Tahibacter amnicola: one gene and its partner. Each later gene encodes a partner of the first gene's protein in a complex. Links are inferred from orthologs where the notes say so. Each region holds a gene or a part of one and is shown in the gene's direction. Other genes may lie near its edges.

The links.
Region 2: the proteins of mfd (region 1) and uvrA are in contact, whole or in part, in a crystal structure (PDB 4DFC), measured with the Escherichia coli proteins. The link is inferred for Tahibacter amnicola from one-to-one orthologs.

What each region holds. Positions count from the first base shown.
Region 1 is NZ_CP104694.1:1,931,576-1,942,501, reverse strand. Bases 2,199-6,202 are described here. They hold mfd (transcription-repair coupling factor), read left to right. Parts: upstream 2,199-2,549; coding sequence 2,550-6,002; downstream 6,003-6,202. Other genes in these bases: N4264_RS08105 (cupin domain-containing protein), read left to right, coding at 6,049-6,202; N4264_RS08115 (GNAT family N-acetyltransferase), read left to right, coding at 2,199-2,357. Outside these bases: ffh (signal recognition particle protein), read right to left, coding at 1-187; N4264_RS08125 (cytochrome C assembly family protein), read left to right, coding at 302-1,105; N4264_RS08120 (PilZ domain-containing protein), read left to right, coding at 1,227-1,595; more of N4264_RS08115, read left to right, coding at 1,746-2,198; more of N4264_RS08105, read left to right, coding at 6,203-6,531; N4264_RS08100 (DUF3574 domain-containing protein), read left to right, coding at 6,579-6,980; N4264_RS08095 (2OG-Fe(II) oxygenase), read left to right, coding at 6,981-7,565; N4264_RS08090 (DUF423 domain-containing protein), read right to left, coding at 7,567-8,022; N4264_RS08085 (BsuPI-related putative proteinase inhibitor), read right to left, coding at 8,097-9,080; N4264_RS08080 (DUF4340 domain-containing protein), read right to left, coding at 9,537-10,784; N4264_RS08075 (Gldg family protein), read right to left, coding at 10,804-10,926. UniProt on the Escherichia coli protein: Couples transcription and DNA repair by recognizing RNA polymerase (RNAP) stalled at DNA lesions. Mediates ATP-dependent release of RNAP and its truncated transcript from the DNA, and recruitment of nucleotide excision repair machinery to the damaged site.
Region 2 is NZ_CP104694.1:5,354,905-5,365,326, forward strand. The notes cover bases 1-3,500. They hold uvrA (excinuclease ABC subunit UvrA), read left to right. Parts: upstream 1-396; coding sequence 397-3,300; downstream 3,301-3,500. Other genes in these bases: N4264_RS20985 (acyl-CoA thioesterase), read left to right, coding at 3,297-3,500. Outside these bases: more of N4264_RS20985, read left to right, coding at 3,501-3,767; N4264_RS20990 (copper chaperone PCu(A)C), read right to left, coding at 3,755-4,210; N4264_RS20995 (enoyl-CoA hydratase/isomerase family protein), read left to right, coding at 4,382-5,137; N4264_RS21000 (sulfurtransferase), read right to left, coding at 5,185-6,033; N4264_RS21010 (hypothetical protein), read left to right, coding at 6,895-7,272; BamJ family beta-barrel-assembly machinery protein, read right to left, coding at 7,322-8,002; N4264_RS21020 (enoyl-CoA hydratase-related protein), read left to right, coding at 8,217-8,999; phosphate ABC transporter substrate-binding protein PstS, read left to right, coding at 9,252-10,295. UniProt on the Escherichia coli protein: The UvrABC repair system catalyzes the recognition and processing of DNA lesions. UvrA is an ATPase and a DNA-binding protein. A damage recognition complex composed of 2 UvrA and 2 UvrB subunits scans DNA for abnormalities.

The sequences.
Region 1 (10,926 bases):
CCTGGCCGACGGCGCGTACCTTGACGCGTTCGATCAGCGCCTGCACCACCGGCAGGGCCACGTCGGCCTCCAGCAGCGCAATGCGGACTTCGCGCAGCGACTCCCGGATGTTTTCTTCGGTCAGGCGCGCACGACCGCGCAGACGCTCAATGGTGGCAGACAGCCGCTGGCTCAGGGACTCGAACATGGACGCAAAGGTAGGCCGCTTGAAGGAGCGGGAGTATAGCAGCACCCGCCCGGGGGATCGCCGCCCCCGCACGATCCCTGTCGTGCAGCCGCGCCGCTATGCCACACTCGGCGGATGCTGCCCCTTGTCCTGGCTATCATCGCCACCGTCCTGTACCTCGCCGGCGCGCTGGCCATCGCCCAGCCGCTGCTGAACCGGCCGGCCCTCGTATCGCGCTCTGTCGGGCTCGCCCTGGCCGGCGGCGGCGTCGCGGCTCATGCGGCGGCCGAACTGCTCCGCCACGGCGGCGGAATAGACCTGCATTTCTTTACCGCCCTGTCCGTGGTGGTCCTGCTGGTCGCCGCCCTGACCCTGGCCGTCAACATCGCAAGACCAGTGGCCGGGCTCGGCGTGATCGTCTTCCCTCTGGCGGCGTCGCTGGTGACCCTGGACATTCTCGTCCAGCCATCCTCGCAACCCCTGTCGCTCGGCTGGCAGATCCAGCTGCACGTGGCCGTTGCCCTGCTCGCCTACGCCGTGCTGAGCCTGGCCGCCGTGCTGGCCATCCTGCTGCTCGGCCAGGAACGTGCGCTGCGCAATCATCGATTGTCCGGCGGGCTCGTCCGCGTGCTGCCACCCTTGACGCTCACCGAAGCCCTCATGTTCCGCCTGGTCGGAGCCGGCTTTGCACTGCTGACGCTCACCCTCCTGAGCGGTGTACTTTTCGTGGAGAACCTTTTCGCACAGCACCTGGTGCACAAGACCGTGCTGTCGCTGGTGGCATGGGTCGTGTTCGGCGTCCTGCTGTTCGGACGCTGGCGTTTCGGCTGGCGCGGCCGTCGCGCCGTACGGCTCGTGCTCACCGGCATGGGCGTGTTGCTGCTCGGCTTTTTCGGCAGCAAGTTCGTGCTGGAACTCGTGCTACAGCGCGCGAACTGACCAACGCGGCAAATGCCGCGACGAAAGTCGGGGGCACAGTGCTTGCCCCTGCCTGCCGCGGGCGTCAGAATCCTTCAGCAACAGGGGATTTGCCGTCGTTTCTTCCAGCAGTGTCGCGAACATGAACTCCCCAACCTCCAGCGCCGAGCGTCGCCGATTCCAACGATTCAACTTCGAAGGCACCGTGCGCCTGTATTCGGGCAGCGCCATGTGGGAGACAAAGCTTGTCGACGTCTCCCTGAAGGGCGTGCTGATTGAACGGCCGGTGGAATGGCAGGGGAAGCTGGGCGGCGGCCACCGCCTGGACCTGCGCATCAATGGCAGCGTGATCATCAGCATGGGCGTGTCGATTGCCCACGTCATGCCGCATCGCCTCGGCTGCCGCTGGGAGAAAATCGACCTGGACAGTTTCAGCCAGCTCAAACGGCTCATTGAGCTCAACCTGGGCGACCCCAGCCTGCTCAACCGGGAACTGTCCGCCCTGGGCTGATCCACCTGCGCTACTGAAAGAAAAGCAAGGTGCGTACCAGGTCGCGCCCGGCACCATCATGGTTACAAACTGCAACATGCTGGCATCAGGCGTCGCGGCGAGCGGCCGATTAGATGTCCTGCTCCACTGCCTTTGGGCATGGTGCAGTGCATGAAAACGTCAGCCAGCCTCGTCGCGATGAGCAATTACCGTTCCCGGGTGCGCCCGCCCGAACGTCTGCGATTCCGCGCCGCCAACGACGCGCCCCGCTCCGACGGTGAATGGGTCAAATGCCGGGACGGCCGCTCCCTCCGCCTGCGCCCCATTCATCCCGATGATGTCGTCGCGCTGCAACGTGGCTTCTCGCACCTGAGCGCCGAAGAAATACGCATGCGCTTCCTGCACGCGCTGACGGAGCTGCCGGATGCCCTGGCCACGCGCCTGTGCCAGATCGACCCAGACCGGGAAATCGCGCTGGTGCTGGTCGACGGACCGGAAGTGCCGGAACCTGAGATCCACGGCGTAGCCCGCGCCTACATCGACCCCACCACAGACAGCGCCGAGTTCGCCGTGATCGTGCAGAAAGCCCTGAATGGGCAAGGCTTCGGACGCCTGCTGATGCAGCGCGTGATCGCGGCGTGCCGCGCGCGCGGCGTGCGCGAAATCTGGGGCGACGTACTGGTCGAGAACGGCCGCATGCTCACCCTGTGCGACAGTCTCGGATTCCGTCGCGAACCGGTATTCCACGGCACGGGCCTTACACGCGTCCGTCTCGCAATCTGACGCTCGCGCCGCCAGCGCATCGCAGGCAGCCCCGCGCGATCGACAGCCGGCAGGACATCCCGGGCTGAACGGGCGGTCGCGGCCGCCACCGCTGCAATGCCCGGAATCGGCCGGCGGGTCCCCCAAACCGGGTAGACTTGTCGACCCCCGCCGGGGCGTGGCCCTGGCGCGTCTACTTCGATTCGTGCCGCGATGACCTCGATCCTGCCGCTTCCACCGCTCCCGACCGCCGCCAAAGTCCGTCGCTACTGGGAAACACCGCAAGGCTCCTCGGCCGCGCTCGCGTTTGCCGAAGTGGCGCGCCAGCACGCCGGGCTGGTTGTCGCCGTGACGCGCGACACACAGAGCGCCCACGCACTGGAGTCGGAACTGGCGGTATTCGCCGGCGGCTCGCTCGAAGTGCTGCATTTTCCCGATTGGGAAACACTGCCGTACGACCTTTTCGCGCCGCATCCGGAGATCGTCTCCCAGCGCGTCGCCACCCTGTTCCGGCTGCCGACCGTCCGTCGCGGCATCCTGGTAGTGCCGGCGGCAACCCTGATGCAACGCCTGCCGCCAACGAGCTATATCGGCGGAACCGGCCTGGCAATGCGCGTGGGCCAGACACTGCAGCTATCGATCGAGCAGCGTCGACTCGAATCGGCCGGATACCGCCACGTGCCGCAGGTGCTCGAGCCCGGCGATTTTGCCGTACGCGGCGCCCTGATCGACATTTTCCCCATGGGCGCGGCCGAGCCCTATCGCATCGAACTGTTCGACGAGGAGATCGAATCGATCCGCAGCTTCGATCCGGAAACGCAGCGCTCGGCTCAGAAAGTCGAAGAAGTGCGCCTGCTGCCGGCGCGCGAGTTTCCGCTGACGGATGAATCGACGAAACAATTCCGCACGCGTCTGCGCGAACGATTTCCGATCGACATCCGTCGTTGCCCGCTGTACCAGGATCTGAAAGAAGGCGCGACGCCGGCCGGCATCGAGTACTACCTGCCGCTGTTCTTCGAAACCACCGCCACCCTGTTCGATTATCTCGCCGGCGAATCGCTTTTCGTGCTGTGCGAGGGTGTGCTCGATGCGGCCGAGCAGTTCTGGAAACAGACTGCCGACCGCTACGACCAGCGCGCGCACGACATCGAGCGCCCGATCCTGCCGCCGGCCGAGCTGTACCTGTCACCGGACCTGCTGCGCGAGCAGCTCAACCGGCAGTTGCGTGTCGACATTGTCGCGAAAGGCGCCAACGAGCACGTCGTCAGCCTCGGCACGCAACCGGCGCCAATGCTGCCGATCAATCGCAAGAGCGACGCCCCGGCCGCCGAGTTGTCGCATTTTCTGGCGGCCTATCCGGGCCGCGTCTTTATTGCCGCCGATTCGGCCGGCCGGCGCGAAGCATTGATTGAACAGCTGGCGGCAGCGCAGATCCGTCCGGATACTGTGGCATCGTGGCAGGAGTTCCTGTCGATGCCCATGCGGCTGGCGATCGGCGTCGCCGCGCTCAATACCGGCTTCGCCCTGACCACCACGCCTGTCACGGTGCTGACCGAACGCGAGCTGCTGGGCGAGCGCGTCGCACAGCAGCGCCGCCGCAAACGTGCGGCGCGCGATCCGGAAACCATCATCCGTGATCTCACCGAGCTGGCCATCGGTGCGCCCATCGTGCACGTCGATCATGGCGTCGGCCGCTACCAGGGACTGATCAAGCTCGATGTCGGCGGCAGCGCCAATGAATTCCTCGCCATCGAATACGCCAAGAGCGACAAGCTCTACGTACCGGTCGCGCAGTTGCACCTGGTTTCGCGCTATTCGGGGTCGTCGCCGGAGCTGGCTCCGCTGCATTCCCTCGGCGGCGACGCCTGGGAACGTGCCAAGCGCAAGGCGGCGGAGAAGGTCCGCGACGTCGCGGCCGAACTGCTCGCCATCTACGCCCAGCGCGAGGCGCGCCAGGGCGTCGCCCTGCCCGTCGACCGGGTCATGTACGAACAGTTCGCCGCCGCGTTTCCATTTGAGGAAACGCCCGACCAGCTCAACGCCATCGATGCGGTTGTCGCGGACCTGGCTTCCGGCAAGCCGATGGATCGCGTCGTCTGCGGCGACGTCGGCTTCGGCAAGACGGAAGTGGCGCTGCGTGCGGCCTTCGTTACCGCGGTGGCCGGAAAACAGGTGGCCGTGCTGGTGCCGACGACACTCCTGGCGCAGCAGCACTACCAGAATTTCCGCGATCGCTATGCGGACTGGCCGATCCGTGTCGATGTCCTGTCGCGCTTCAAATCCAAGAAGGAAGTCGACGAGGCCATGAAGAAGCTGGCCGAAGGCCAGATCGACGTGATGATCGGCACGCACCGGCTGCTGCAGCAGGACGTGAAGTTCAAGGACCTGGGGCTGGTCATCGTCGATGAGGAACAGCGCTTCGGCGTGCGCCAGAAAGAGCAGCTCAAGAAGCTGCGCGCCGAGGTCGATCTCCTCACGCTGACCGCGACGCCGATTCCGCGAACCTTGAACATGGCCATGTCGGGCATGCGCGACCTGTCCATCATTGCCACGCCGCCGGCGCATCGCCTGGCGGTAAAGACCTTCATTTCCCAGTGGGATCCGGCCTTGCTGCGGGAGGCATTCCAGCGCGAATTGCAGCGCGGCGGCCAGGTGTATTTCCTGCACAACGAAGTCGACACCATCGAGAAGACCGAGCGCGACCTGCAGGCGCTGATCCCGGATGCGCGCATCCGGATCGCCCACGGCCAGATGCCGGAAAAGGAACTCGAGCAGGTCATGCTGGACTTCCACCGCCAGCGGTTCAACGTGCTGCTGTGCACGACGATCATCGAGTCGGGCATCGACATTCCGACCGCCAACACCATCATCGTCAACCGCGCCGACCGGTTCGGACTGGCGCAGCTGCACCAGCTGCGCGGCCGCGTCGGCCGGTCGCACCATCGCGCCTACGCCTATCTGATCCTGCCCGACCGCAAGTCGATCACCGCCGATGCGGAGAAACGCCTGGAGGCGCTGGCGTCGATGGAGGAACTTGGCGCCGGCTTCACGCTGGCCACTCACGATCTTGAGATCCGCGGCGCCGGTGAATTGCTCGGCGACGAGCAGAGCGGACAGATCCAGGAGGTTGGCTTCTCGCTGTACACGGACCTGCTCGAACGTGCGGTCCGCGCACTCAAGAGCGGGAAGGTGCCTGATTTCGAACTGGTCAACGAACACGAAGCCGAAGTCGAACTGCACCTGCCCGCCCTGATCCCGGATGACTACCTGCCCGATGTGCATGCCCGCCTGACGCTCTACAAGCGCATTGCCAGTGCGCGCGACTCGGACCAACTGCGCGAACTGCAAATCGAAATGGTCGATCGCTTCGGTCTGTTGCCCGATGCCGTCAAGAACCTTTTCGCCGTCACTGAGCTGAAGCTGCGCGCCACGGCGCTGGGCATCCGTCGCCTCGAACTCGGCGCCCAGGGTGGACGCGCTGTTTTTGGGAAGAATCCCAATGTGGAACCACTGACCGTGATCAAGCTGATCCAGAGCCAGCCGCGCGTGTTCACGCTCGACGGACAGGACAAGCTCAAGATCCGCATGGAACTGCCCGGCACCGCCGAACGCCTGCGCTCGGCCAGTGACCTGCTCGCCACGCTGGCGCAACGCAAAGCGGCCTAGCCCGTGTGCGGGTGCGGTGGGCGCCCGCATCGGTTACGCTTTCCCGATGCATACCCGAGCCCAAGAACTCATCCGCACGCTCCGGCTGGAACCGCACATCGAGGGCGGCCACTACCGGCGCATCTACGAATCCGCCAGTCGAGTCGGCTACACCGGCAACGAACAGCGTGCTGCTGCGACATCGATCTATTTTTTGCTGGCCGACGGTGAACTCAGTCGCTGGCACCGCGTGGATGCCGACGAAGTGTGGCACTTCTACGAAGGCCAGCCGCTGGAGCTGCTGCGCTACGATCCAGCCGAGAACACCCTCACGACACACACGCTGGGCCCCGCTTCGCGCGAATCCGCGCCTGTTTTCGTGGTCCCCGCCGGCATGTGGCAGGCGGCGCGCCCGCGTGGCGCCTACACCCTGGTTGGCTGTACGGTCGCACCCGGATACGAGTACCGCGGCTTTTCGCTGCTCGACCAGGCTCCCGAGGTGGCGCGCCAGATCGAGGAACTCAACCCGGACCTGATGGACCTGGCATGACGCGATGCGGCGCACGGCATGTCAGTCCAACGTCGTGGCCACGGCCGGTGCTGCATGGCCTGCTGCTCGTGAGCCTTTGCGGCTGCGCGATAACGCCCCGCCCTGCAACGTCGTGCGCACCGGGACTGCAGCCTCACATTCGCGACGTCCTGTACTTTGGGCAATCGCGTCCGGATGGCAGTGCCGTCACCCCGGAACAATGGGAAAAATTCCAGCACGATGTGCTCACGTCCGCGTTCCCTGAAGGCTTGACCGTGATTGACGGCGAAGGCTACTGGCGTTCAGAGGCCGGCTCGCTCGTACGCGAAGGCTCGCGGCTCGTCATCCTGCTGCACCCGCCCGGGGAAGCGTCCGGCGCAGCGGTGGATGACGTGATTGCCCGCTATCGCGTGCAGTTCCAGCAGGAGGCGGTGCTGCGCGAGCAGTCGGCCGTCTGCGTGCGTTTCTAGATGACGGACCACCTGACGCTCGCCAATTGCGTCGCTGGTACCGAGTTGTCGGCGTTGTGCGCCGCGCTCCAGGCGCTCGACGGCGAGCCGGCGACGGTTAGCGGCGCAAGCGCCTATACCGCCGTGCTTCCACTGATGCGGCGCGTGACGCGACTGGATGCGCCGGCAACGGCAATACAACAGGTGGAGCAGTGCTTCCTGCGCCTGCGTCCGTCCCTGGAAGCGCATTTTGATGTGCCGCTCGGCAGGCTGGAACCGCTGCAGTTCCTGCGCTACCGCACCGGCGATTTCTTCGTGGCGCACCAGGACGGCAACACACCGCTGATACGCGATGAGACACGGCATCGTCGGATCTCGATCGTGCTGTTCCTCAATGGACCGGCGCCGACCCCTGGCTCCCCCGGTTACGGCGGTGGTGAACTCGTGCTGCACAACCGCACTGGTACGACCGGCCATTGTGCCCTCGCGCCGTCGGCAGGCACTGTCGTGGCATTCCGGGCCGAAACCACGCACGAAGTGCTGCCCGTCACCCACGGTGAACGCCTGACCGTGATCGCATGGTTTCGCAGCGGCGACGCACGTTGATTCACGCAACGCTGCGACGCGCATCCAGCGCCAGCAGGATCCAGCCCACGATGAAGCACACGCCGCCCAGGGGCGTGATCATGCCGACTGCCCGCGGCGCACCGGATGCCAGCGCAAACAGGCTGCCACTGAAGAGAAAGATGCCCGCGAGAAAGATCCGCGCACTCCACCCGGCAAGTGGCGCTGCTTCACCACGCATCCGTTGCGCCGCGAACATCGCCGCCAGCACATGCCAGAACAGGTAGCTGACTGCGGTCTGCCAGGTCGCCAGTTGCGCCGTGTCGAAGACATTCTTCAGCGCGTGCGCGCCGAAGGCGCCGAGGGCAACACCCACGGCCCCGACAAATGCCGCGACCATCTGCAGGAAGAAGCTGATGCGCGCATCATCGCGTCCATCACCGGGAAATGCGCAGTCTAGCGACTGTCGCCGGGCGCAAGAATAGAAAAGCCGCGACACCGGAGTGTCGCGGCTTGTTCCGTCAGTACAGCCGAAGGATCGGACCAGCCATCCTATGGCAGTCCACTTTCAGCTTAGAAGCCGATCGACACGCGCTGGTCGATGAACAGCGGGCCCTTGGCCGAGTACGACGGCACCGGCGCGAACGCGCTGGCTTCCTGGCGGATGTGGCAACGCAGCAGGGCTTCGACGGTGTAGCTGCCGATATCCAGCGGCAGGTTCGTGTCGAGGGTCTTCAGCTCGACGTCGCCGCCGACGGTGTGGGTGCCACCTGCCGGAACGACGAACTGCGTGATGACCTGCGGGAACATGCGCTTGGCGGCCCACGAGGTGACGAACTGGCCCTGCGCATCGTTGATGACGATGTCGAACTGCTGGGTGCTCGGGCACTCGAAGGTCTGGTCCTGGTTCGACAGGTTCTCGATCTTCAGGCGCGCCGTGATCTTCGGCGTCACGTTCACCAGCACCTTCGGTCCCGGCAGTTCGGCGCTGACGCGGATGGCCGGCGTACCGAAGTAGGTTTCACCGATGCGCGCGCTCTGCAGCGAGTACTGGCGCGGACCGGCGATGCTGGTTTCCGCCCACTTCACGAGACCCGCACCCGGCGCGAACCACGCGCTGAGCAGGCCGCCGTCGGCGCAGTTGCGGGCGAAGTCGACCTGCACCACGTTGCTGAAGCGGCCGGCCGGAACGGTCAGCTGCTGGTTCTTGGCAACGATGGTGGCCGACTTGGTGCACGGGCCGAGCTGGGCGTTGAAGGTCGTGTTGACCGAACGCGAGAAGTCGATGAACACGCGCGACGGGCTCGACGGGGTCGCACGCAGCGAGATCTGACCGTTGAGGCCGACCGACAGGCCCGTGGGGCCGGCGCCCATCAGGTCGCTGACCTGGCGCCAGTCGTTGATAGCGGCGTTGACGGCGAATTCGCGGGTGACGTTGTTGTCACCGACGAACGTGGCCTTGTCGCCCTGGTTGAGGGGGAAGTAGCTGGACGCCGACTGCGCAGCGGCGCTGCCGGCGTAGGCGAGAACGATGGCGACGAAAAGATGCTTCCTCATGGTTCCTCCGTTAATGAACCGATGACAGCCAATCAGTCCTTCGCGAGCATGGACGCGCCATGCGGCGATCAATTGGCTGGCGCCCCTTCATGGAGCGGCTTGTTGATGGCCCAAGAAATCGGTCGACCTTTCGACGGACACACCCGCCCGTTCGCTGACGCGGGAGCGAATCGTGAATGTCGCGGGGGGATCAACCGATATGCCGCGCACCCTGTGTACGCGACAGAGAAATTCTAACGGAACCGTGTTGCAACGCACAACACGAGGCGTGACACTTTTCTTCACAAGAAAGCAAAGAGGGCGTCAGCGCGGGGGACAAGGCAAGAATCGCAACATCGTGCGTCGGTAATGGGACTGGCGCGGGCGGGCACGGGCCGTGGACGCCGAGGTGCTACGTGCGGTGTACCTGAGCGCGGCAGGCGAATCGTCAGCGACGATTCGCCTGCCGCGCGCTGACTACGGTGTGGTTCCGGGAAGTACGGGCTTCGCGGCTGCCTTGGCACCGGCCTTTTTGTCTTCCACGGGCTTGAGCAAGTCCTCCATCGATTTCTCGACGCCGCTGAACTTGTAGGTCGACAGCACGAAGGTCCAGCCGTCCAGCCGTTGCCGGATCTGGGCGAACTCGTTCTTGATCGCCTCCGATCGCTGGGCCTTGTCCTTGGCCGCATCCGTCACGGCGAGCGGAGCCGTTTCCGCAGCCGGCTTCGCGTCGGCACCGCCCGCCGCAGGCGCGCTGGCCGACTTCGCCTCCCACTCCGCCTTGGCCTTGGCCTGGTCCGCGACGACTGCCGCTTCGACAGCGGCCTCGTCCAGCGCTGCCTCGATACGCGCATAGGCTTTCTCGTCCTTCTTCCAGCCGTTGAGCGTCAACGTCAGCCCGTCGAATGTGGTGAAGGTCGCCTTGTGGACTTTGCCGTCGGCGGGCGGTGCCGCTTCGGCGGCAGGCAGGACATCTTCAAACGTCAGCGCGGTCAGAGTCGTGCCGATCGCGTTGGCGGCGAATTCTGAACTGAGTTCGCGCCCCTTCGGGATATCGGCCACCTTGAAGTGCGTGTCGGTCGGCAGCTCTTTGAACACGTGCAGGGACTTGCCGTCCGGACGCTGGATCCGAACATCCTTGATGCGATTGGATGAGATATCCATCAGCGACTTGTCGAGCCAGTTTGCCGGCGTCTTGTCTGCGACAAGGCTGCCCTTGGCAAGCCAGCTCTGTTTTTCGCCCGCGCGGCGTACGAACGTGGCTTCGCCACGGGTGTGGGGATTACCGATGATCAGTTGCGCGGGCTTTCCCAGGCCGTCGATTGCCACCAGCACGCCCTTTGCGTCCGCCGCACCGATGTCGCTGACGCCAAGGTCCGCGTAGCGCTGCTCGTTGCTGGTTTTCGGTTCGAGCAGACGGGCTTCCGACAGGTCCATCAGGTACTTGCGCAACTTGGCCACATCGACGGGATAGCCGCCCTTTTCCTTCAGGGTCCAGCCTTTATCGCCGCGCTCGATCGTCGCAATGACCTTCTGTCCCGCACCGCTCAGCGTGAGCGACTTCACCTCGTTCAGGTGATCGCGCAACTCAGGCAGAGCATAGGTTTCCGCCTGGCTGCCCTCGCTCTGCGGCTGGCGCGATGTCGTGATCGCCACCCCGATGCCGATCGCCAGCACCGTGGCGACCCCCAGGCCCAGTACGTTTTTCTGTGTCACATGATTCATGCAATGGCTCCCTGGGCGATCAGGCGACCTGCGGCCGCTTTCGGCGCCACGCGGCGAACGCGAGCGCACCGATCGTCAGCACGATGGGGATCAGGAGGATGTTGAACACCTTCAGACGCGTGCCGAGCTTCTCGATGTCCTC
Region 2 (10,422 bases), 3.4 Mb from region 1 along the record:
AAAGGCGCGAAAGCATAAACGCGCCGCGCATTCTGGTCAATAACTGATCAACCGGGATTTTCCAAGCACCCACGCGACCAAACCGAGCCCATCAGCAGCCCGCGCCCGTCAAGCATCCACCTCCTATGGGGACGCCCGGGCCATACGCCTCGACAACGGAGCCCGCTTGAGTCAAGGGGGCGGCCAAATCCTTGCACAGCAAGGATTTGGCGGGGATGTGGGTGCGCGCGGAGGATCTAACTGCCCAAGAAATGACGCTGTTTCTTCCTATCGTTAAATAGGACAGATTTTTGACCTTTACCTGTGGTGAGATGCCCCCACCTGTACGGCCTCGACCCTTCCCCGCGCCTGACGCCAATCGGCGCATAATACCCGGCTCATATCTCCTCCATGCCCATGGACACGATCCGCATTCGCGGTGCGCGCACGCACAACCTCAAGAACATCGATCTGGATCTCCCGCGGGACAGCCTGATCGTCATCACCGGGCTTTCCGGCTCGGGCAAGTCCTCGCTGGCCTTCGACACGATCTACGCCGAGGGGCAGCGACGCTATGTCGAATCGCTCTCGGCCTATGCCCGCCAGTTCCTGTCGGTCATGGAGAAACCCGACGTCGACCATATCGAAGGTCTGTCGCCGGCCATTTCGATCGAGCAGAAATCGACCTCGCACAACCCGCGCTCGACGGTCGGCACGATTACCGAAATCTATGACTACCTGCGCCTGCTGTTCGCACGCGTGGGAACACCGCGCTGCCCGGATCACGGTATTCCGCTGGAAGCGCAGACTGTCAGCCAGATGGTCGATGCCGCGCTCGCGCTGCCGGCCGATCATCGCTACATGCTGCTGGCACCGGTGATCCGCGAGCGCAAGGGTGAACATGTGCAGGTGTTCGAGCAGCTGCGAGCGCAGGGCTTCGTCCGCGCGCGCGTGGATGGCGTCGTGCACGAACTCGACGCCGTTCCGCCGCTGGCGTTACGGCAGAAGCACACGATCGAGGTCGTGGTCGACCGCTTCAAGCCCAAGGCTGATATCAAGCAACGCCTGGCCGAATCCTTCGAAACGGCACTGCGCCTGGGCGAAGGGCTGGTCATCCTGGTCGACATGGATGCGCCCAAAGCTGCGGAGATGCTGTTCTCATCGCGCTTCTCCTGCGCCATCTGCGACTACTCGCTGCCGGAACTCGAACCGCGCCTGTTCTCGTTCAATTCGCCCATCGGCGCCTGCCCGAGCTGCGACGGCCTGGGCGTCAGCCAGTTCTTTGATCCCGCACGCGTGGTCGCGCATCCCGAGCACAGCCTTGCCGGTGGCGCCGTACGCGGCTGGGATCGGCGCAATGCGTACTATTTCCAATTGATACTTTCACTGGCGAAGCACTACGGCTTCAGCGTCGACACGCCCTGGAAGGAACTGCCCAAGGCCATCCAGCAGCACGTGCTGCAGGGTTCGGGCGACGAGCAGATCGCGTTCCGCTACCTCACCGAGACGGGCGGCAACGTCACGCGCAAGCACAAGTTCGAGGGCATCATTCCCAACCTCGAACGGCGCTACAAGGAAACCGAGTCGCCGGTCGTGCGCGAAGAGCTGGCGAAGTTCATCAGCGCGCGCCCCTGCCCCGAATGCGAAGGCCAACGCCTCAACCGTTCGGCGCGCAACGTGTTCGTCGCCGAGCGCAATCTCGCCTCGCTCACGGCACTGCCGATCGACCACACCCTGGACTTCTTCCAGGCGCTCAAGCTGGCCGGTTGGCGCGGCGAGATCGCCGCGAAGATCGTCAAGGAAATTCGCGAGCGCCTGCGCTTCCTGGTCGACGTGGGCCTGGACTATCTCACGCTCGATCGCCAGGCGGATTCGCTCTCCGGCGGGGAAGCGCAGCGCATCCGTCTGGCCAGTCAGATCGGCGCTGGCCTGGTCGGGGTGATGTACGTACTGGACGAACCCTCCATCGGCCTGCACCAGCGCGACAACGAGCGCCTGCTCGGCACGCTGACCCGCCTGCGCGACCTGGGCAACACGGTCATCGTCGTCGAGCATGACGAGGACGCGATCCGCCTGGCCGACCACGTCGTCGACATCGGTCCCGGTGCCGGTGTGCACGGCGGCGAGATCGTGGCGCAGGGCACGCTCAAGGATGTGCTCAAGAGTCCGCGTTCGCTGACCGGCCAGTACCTTTCCGGCAAGCGCCACATCGCCGTACCCGCGAAGCGTCGCGTACCGGATCCGGAGCGGATGCTCCGTCTCAAGGGTGCCTGCGGCAACAACCTGAAAAACGTGGATCTGGAAATTCCCGCCGGTCTGTTCGTCTGCGTCACGGGCGTGTCCGGCTCGGGCAAATCCACGCTGATCAACGACACGCTGTTCCGCATCACCGCGGCAGAACTCAACGGCGCCAATGAAAAGCCGGCGCCCTACGGGAAGATCGAAGGCCTTGAGCTGTTCGACAAGGTCGTCGACATCGACCAGTCGCCCATTGGGCGCACGCCACGTTCAAACCCGGCCACCTACACCGGCCTGTTCACGCCGTTGCGCGAACTGTTCGCCCAGGTGCCCGAGTCCCGCGCCCGCGGCTACGGTGCCGGTCGTTTCAGCTTCAACGTGAAGGGCGGCCGCTGTGAAGCCTGCGAGGGCGACGGCATGATCAAGGTGGAAATGCACTTCCTGCCCGACGTCTACGTGCCTTGCGACGCCTGCCACGGCAAGCGCTACAACCGCGAAACGCTGGAGATCACCTACAAGGGTCACACTATCTCCGACGTGCTCGACATGACCGTCGAAGACGCCTTCAAGCTGTTCGAAAAGGTGCCGCAACTGGCGCGCAAACTCGACACGCTGATGCACGTGGGCCTGAGCTACATCAAGCTCGGCCAGAGCGCGACGACGCTGTCCGGTGGCGAAGCGCAGCGCGTGAAGCTGTCGCGCGAGCTGTCCAAGCGCGATACGGGACGCACGCTCTACATCCTGGACGAGCCCACCACCGGACTGCATTTCCACGATATCGAGCAGTTGCTGCAGGTTCTGCATCGCCTGAGCGAAGACGGCAACACGGTGGTCGTGATCGAACACAATCTGGATGTCATCAAGACCGCCGACTGGCTGGTTGACCTCGGTCCCGAGGGTGGTCATCGCGGCGGCGAGATCATTGCCGTCGGCACACCGGAACAGGTGGCTCGCAACAAACGTTCGCACACGGGTCGCTTCCTGGCGCGCCTGCTCGAACCGGCGCCGGCATCCACCGCCAAGGCCAATGGAAAGGCCACTGCCACGAAGAACGGCAACGGCAAGAAGAAGGAAGCGGCATGACGGGGAAACGGCGCAAAGGGACTTCGCCTGACACGACGGTGCAGGAAGTTGCACCGCCCCACGCGCCGTGCCTGCTCGCCAGCGTGCCCATCCGGGTGCGCTGGCGTGACCTGGATGCCTTCAACCACGTCAATAACGCCACGTTCCTCAGTTACCTCGAAGAAGCACGCCTGGTGTGGCTGTCGCAGATCAAGGGGCAATGGTTCACCGAAACCTATATGCCCGTGCTGGCGGCCACGCACGTGAACTATCGCCAGCAGATCGAATGGCCGGGCGAGGTGATCGTGGAACTGTATGCGGAACGCCTGGGCACCGCCTCGCTGACCGTCAGCCACCGCATCGTCGACGCCGCGCAGCCCGAACGCCTCTACTCCGACGGAAACGTCGTCATGGTGTGGATCGAACCCACCTCGGGCCGTTCGATTCCCCTGCCCGAGGCGATCCGCGAGGCCTGTCAGTGCGAGTGAGCGTGGTCCGCCGGTACGGCGTCCGCGTCACGCACGGTAAAGCGGCCGGGAATCGTTTCACCTGACTGCAGCACCAGCTCAATCTCCACGCCTGTTCCCACCGTCATCGGCTGGGACGGCGCCATGAGCATCAGGTGATGACCGCCCGGCGCGAGTGACGCCGACGCCCCGGGAGCGATCGGAAGCGCACCCACCGGCCGCATGCGCGCTACGCCGTCGATCAGGGTCGTCGTGTGCAGGCTTACCTCGCCAAAGGCCGTGCTCCGGGCACCGACGACTGTCACAGGCGTAGCGCCCGTGTTCACGAGCGTGGCATAGCCGGCGAGCATCGTCGCGCCAGGCGGCGCGGCGCGAATCCAGCCGTCGCGGATGCCAAGGCCCTCGCCCGCCATGACAGGCATGCTGAAAGCGGCCGCCAACAGGAATAACGTACGGCACAGCATTGTGAACTCCCGAATGTGGCTATGATACCGGTCGGTCCGCATTGCGCTGCCCGCCCTGTCGCAACGGAACCGGTGATTGCCTATTGTGCGCGTTAGCCTGGCCAGCCACCCGCGGCATCGCGTCGCAATGCTGGCGGCGACAAGGACGTGTACCCCCACCAGGAGAACCCCATGCTCGAGCTGATCCGCCACGACGACACCCTCGAAATCCAGCTGGCGCGTCCGCCGGTCAACGCCCTCGACGCGGACCTGATCCGCGCGCTCAAGCAGGCAGTGGAAGCCGCCCCCGGGCAAGGCGCCCGCGCAATTATCCTGTCTGGCCGCTCGGGCATGTTCTCGGCTGGACTGGACGTACCGTCGCTGCTGCAACACGACCGTGACACCATGACCCACGTCTGGCGCGATTTCTTCGGTCTGTGCGGCGCCATCGCCACCTCGCCGATTCCCATCGTCGCCGCGATCACCGGCCACAGCCCGGCCGGCGGCGCCGTGCTGGCGATCTTCTGCGACTACCGCGTCATGGCACGCGGCCCCTACCGCATCGGACTCAACGAAGTTCAGGTGGGCCTGGCGGTACCCGAAGTGATCCAGTTCGGTCTGCGCCGGCTGGTAGGCCCCTATCGCGCGGAACGCCTCATGGTGTCGGGCGCGATGGTCGATGCCGAACAAGCCCTTTCGCTGGGTTTCGTCGACGAACTGGTCGACGTGGACCACGTGGTGGCCCGATCGCAGGTATGGCTCAACGCGCTGCTGGCTTTGCCGCCGTGCGCCATGCGCGAAACCCGCCGCCTGTCGCGCAAGGATTTGACCGAAGCGTTTTCCGACATCGAGAAACTCGGCATCCAGTCGTTCATCGACCTGTGGTTCGCCGAAGAATCGCAGCGCGTGCTGCGCGAACTTGTCGCCAAGTTGAAAGCAAAAGGGTAGCGCCCGGACAGCAGGCTGGCGCGGTGTCCGCGCCAGCCGCGTCCTGCCTAGTTGCCGGTGGCCACGGGCCGCGAGCGGTCGGCGATCCAGCCGCTCCAGGAGGGGGCAAACACACGCGATCCGGCGAGTCCGGCGTGTTCCATGGCCAGGACGTTGTGGCACGCCGTCACGCCGGAGCCGCAGGAATGCACAACCTGATCGGGCGTGAAACCCTTGGTCAGGCGTTCGAAATCCTCGCGCAATTCGTCGGCGTGACGGAACCGGCCTTCGGCATCGACGTTTTCCACGAAGGGCCGGTTCACGGCGCCGGGAATATGGCCAGCAACCGGATCAATCGGTTCGACCTCGCCGCGAAAACGCGGAGCACCGCGCACATCGATCAGCAGCAGGTTGCGCTCGGCAAGGCCCGCGGAAAGCTCCTCGAAATAGACGACCTGGGTCATGTCGAAAGCCAGATCCACCGGACAGGCCGATTCCAGAGGCGGTTCCGTCGACAGTGGAAGGTCACCGGCCACCCAACCGGCATAGCCGCCGTCGAGCACCGCGACATCCTTGTGACCGATCAGGCGGAACATCCACCACAGACGCGCGGCGACCGATCCGTTGGCGTCGTCATAGACGACGACTTGCCGCCCTTGCGACCATCCCCAGCGGCTCAGGCAAGCCGCGAACTGCGCCGGCGACGGCAGCGGATGACGACCAAGATGACGCTGGGACAGATCGGAAAGATCGCGGTCCAGGTGGGCGTAGTAGGCGCCGGGCAGATGCGATTCGCGCCAGGCGCGCTCGCCCTTGGTGGTATCGGACAATTCGAAACGACAGTCGACCAGCAGGAGTTCCGGGTCATCCAGCAGCGCCGCGAGCTCCCGGGCGCTGATCAAAGTCTGGTAGTTCATCGCAGAGTTCCATTCGCCGCAGAAGATTCACAAGCATAGCGGCGGTCGCGCCCCAGATGCGGCGGCCGTCAAACTCGTATTCGAACATTTCACGCTGGCGCCCGCGCCAATCAACGCGGCTGCGACGCAGGTTGGCGAGGTCCAGCAGGTAATCCAGCGGCACCTCGAACACCTCGGCGACCTCGCGCGGATCCGGCGTCACCGTATAGCCCGGCTCGATCACGGCCACGACTGGCGTGACCCCGAATCCGCTGATCGTCTCGAAACAATCGAGGAACCCCAGCGGGCTGACCAGGCCGCTGGCGATGCCGGTTTCCTCTTCCGTTTCACGGATCGCCGCGGCAATCGCGTCGCGGTCATCACGCTCGATGCGCCCGCCCGGGAAGGCCACCTGCCCACCATGGGTGCGCATGCCTTCGGTGCGGCGCGTAAACAGGACGCCGCTGCCGCTCGTGCGGTGAACGATGGGAACGAGCACCGCAGCGGGCGTGCGCTCGGCGGTGCCGAGCACATCCGCCAGATCCGCGTGATTCCAGCCCGGCAGAGAGGGTGGATCATCCAACCGGCGCAGCGCCTGCACGATGGCCTCGACGGGCGCCGCTTTCCTCATGCGCGGCGGCGCTCCCGCTCGGGCAGCACCTCGTTCATGATGCGCAGCCGTTCGCGGTCCGGCAGGCCGCGCCAGGCGGCGATTTCGGCCCCGGTGCGGTAACACCCTTCGCAATAGCCGTCCGGATCGAGCGAACAGATGCCCACACAGGGGCTTAACACAACGGCGGGCGGCGGGTCTGAGAACATCATCGTAGGAAAGGACGGCCTGGGTTGTTAGATTAACGCATCCGTAATAGCTGGAGCGTGGGCATGCTCGCACTTGCCACTCGCGTCGTCAGCGACTACGGCAAGGTGCTCGCCCGTGTGTCCCCTGGGGTGTATGGCCTGCCGGAATCGCTGTTGCCGTACCCCAAGGCCCGTATCCGAATGGCGCTGCAATACCTGTTGCAGCACGTGGCGGAAGAACATCCGGAACTGCGCGAAGGGCTGGCGCGGGGCTATGTCTATCTGGCCCAGTTCGTCGCCGATGACCAGGCCGAGATCATCGCCCGCGGAACCGCGACCGCTAGCGGCGTGGGGGCGGACGAGGGCGATGCCGAGCCGGCCATGCGCCTGATCAATGGCATCAAGGCCGAGATGGAGCGCGCCCTGGACGAGCTGGCCGGCGTGGTGCCGGTCGCCTCCTGAGCCCGGTGCCCCAAAACGCAGCGCGCCCCTTTCGGGGCGCGCCGGTGAATCACTTCACTTCGATCAGCTTGATTTCGAACACGAGCGCTTCGTTCGGTCCGATGCGCGGCGGCTGGCCGCGTTCGCCGTAGGCCAGTTCCGGCGGAACGAACAGCGTCCAGTGGTCGCCCACGCGCATCAGCGGCAGCGCTTCCTGCCAGCCCTTGATGACCGAGTTCACCTTGAAGTGCACCGGCTCGCCACGGGCGAAGGAGCTGTCAAATTCCAGGCCCGAGGACAGCGAGCCGCGGTAATGCACGGTCACTTCGCTGTTGGCGGTGGCGCGGGCGCCGGTACCTTCCTCGATCACGCGGTACTGCAGGCCCGAGGAGGTGGCGACCACGCCCTTCTTGGCCTTGTTCTCGGCCATGAAGCGCTGGCTCTTGGCCTTGTTTTCGCCGGCCAGCTTGTCGAACTCGGCCTTGGCCTCGGTCATCATCTTCTGCTGCATCTTGCCCAGCACTTCCCGCATCACTTCTTCGGAAACGGCCGGGGATTTCTTGGTGTAACCGTCCTGCATGGCGCGGATGATGGTGTTGATATCCACATCCATCTTGCGCTCGACGAAGTCGTTACCGATCTGGTAACCGATGGCATAGCTGAGCTTGCCCTTTTCGCTCGACGTATCCTGCGCGACGGCGGCACCGGCCGCCAGGAGCGCCGTTGCGGCCACAGACCAACGCAAATTCATGCTTACCTCCCTAGGAAACCGGTCAACACAGCCGTCACGCGCGCGTGGGCCGCAAAGAGTTGGCCATCATAGCGGAAGCGCCTTGTCAGGGGCTACCGCCACGCCCCGACCCTGAATTCGGCCGGGCGACGGGCGCCGGAAGGGTGCCCCCTGGAAGCTGAACGAGGCCCGCATGCGCTACCATTTCGGGCTTTCGCCGTCGCAGGAAGGGGTTATGGACTACCAGAACGTGCTCGTCAGTGACCGCGGCGCCGTCCGCACCCTCACTATCAACCGCCCGGACAAGCTCAATGCACTGAACCGGGCGACCTTGCTGGAGCTCGCCCACGCCTTCGCGGCCGCCCGTGAGGCCGAATCGGTGCGCGTCATCGTGCTGGCAGGTGCCGGCGAGAAAGCCTTTGTCGCCGGCGCGGATATCAGCGAGCTGGCACAGCTGTCGCCGATCCAGGCCCAGGCGTTTTCGCGTCTGGGCCAAACGTTGTTCCGCGACATCGAGCGGCTTGCCAAGCCGGTGATTGCGCGTATCCAGGGTTTTGCACTGGGCGGCGGCATGGAGCTGGCGATGGCCTGCCACCTGCGCATTGCCAGCGAAAAGGCAAAGGTCGGGCAGCCGGAGATCAACCTCGGCGTCATTCCCGGTTTCGGCGGAACCCAGCGCCTGGCACGACTGGCCGGGCGCGGCCTCGCGCTGGAGCTGTGCCTGCTGGGCGCTCCCATTGATGCCGCCCGCGCACTGGCCGCCGGCGTCCTGACCCGTGTCGTGGCACCGGACCAGCTGGATACCGAAGTGGCGGCCGTGGCTGACCAGCTGGCCGCCTCCGCGCCGCTGGCCCTGGCCGGGATCCTCGACGCCGTCTACGTTGGCGATGAATGTCCGCTCGAGCAGGCCCTGGAGTTTGAAACCCAGACCTTCGCCCTGTGCTGCTCCACCGACGACATGCGCGAAGGCACCCAGGCCTTCCTGGAGCGCCGCAAGCCGTCGTTCAAGGGCCGCTGAGCGCAGACGGAACGGGGTGGACACGCGGGGTTCCGGCCGCGTGTCCGCGCTGCGATGTCTCGATCAAGACATCGCACAGACATGTCAGCGCGATGACAACCGCGCCCGTATTCCTCATCCACTTCAAGCAGTTGACGCCTCGTCCGGACACCCACGCCGCACTCAGGCGGCCGGTCTGTCACAGGACTGAAATAAAACTCCCACGCGAGTGAAACATGCCCCGCGTACAAAGCGCGGCACATCGTGTTTCGCATCCCGACGCAAAGGAGTATCTCCGTGTTTACGTCCCTCACGACGCGTATCGCGATCGCCGGCATCGCCGCGCTGGCCGCCGCGACCGCTCCAGCCGCCGAGATCACCGGCGCCGGCGCCACTTTCGTGTATCCAATCCTGTCCAAATGGTCAGCCGACTACGCCACCAAGACCGGCAACAAGATCAACTACCAGTCGATCGGCTCGGGCGGCGGCATTGCGCAGATCAAGGCGGGCACGGTGGATTTCGGCTCGTCCGACAAGCCGCTGGATCCCAAGGAACTGGATGCAGCCGGCCTGGCGCAGTTCCCCTCGGTCATCGGCGGCGTGGTGCCGATCATCAACGTCGCGGGCGTGACCAGCGGCAAGGTGCAATTCACCGGCCCCATCCTCGCCGACATCTTCCTTGGCAAAATCACCAAGTGGAACGATGCACAAATTGCCGCCGTCAACGCCGGCGTGACCCTGCCGGACGCGAACATCACGGTCGTACACCGTTCCGACGGTTCCGGCACCACCTTCAACTGGGTGAACTATCTTTCGAAGGTATCGCCGGAGTGGAAGAGCAAGGTCGGCGAAGGCACCGCGGTGCAGTGGCCGGTCGGCGTCGGTGGCAAGGGCAATGAAGGCGTTGCCGCGTACGTCAAGCAGATTCCCGGCTCGATCGGCTATGTGGAACTGGCCTACGCGCTGCAGAACAAGATGACCTACGGCGCGGTGCAGAACGCCGCGGGCAAATTCGTGCAGCCCAGCCGTGAGTCTTTCCAGGCAGCAGCCGCCAGCGCCGACTGGAAAAACGCCAAGGATTTCCACCTGATCATCACCAACGCTCCGGGCGACGAGGCCTGGCCGATCGCCGCCACCAACTTCATCCTGATGTACAAGACCCCGAAGGACGCGGCGCGCAGCAAGGCAGCGCTGGAGTTCTTCCGCTGGGCGATGGAGAACGGCCGTCCGCAGGCCGAGCAGCTGGACTTCGTGCCGCTGCCGGAAGACCTGGTCAAGCAGATCGAGGCGTACTGGCAGAACGAAATCAAGGCCTGACGCCCGGCTCCGACATGCCCTTGGGCGCACCCGCGCGAACGACGGCCCGTGCCACGGCAGTGGCACCGGCCGTCCTCGTGTCCGGGTGCGCCGGCGTTCCGGCTGATGCCATCACGCCGCGTACCGA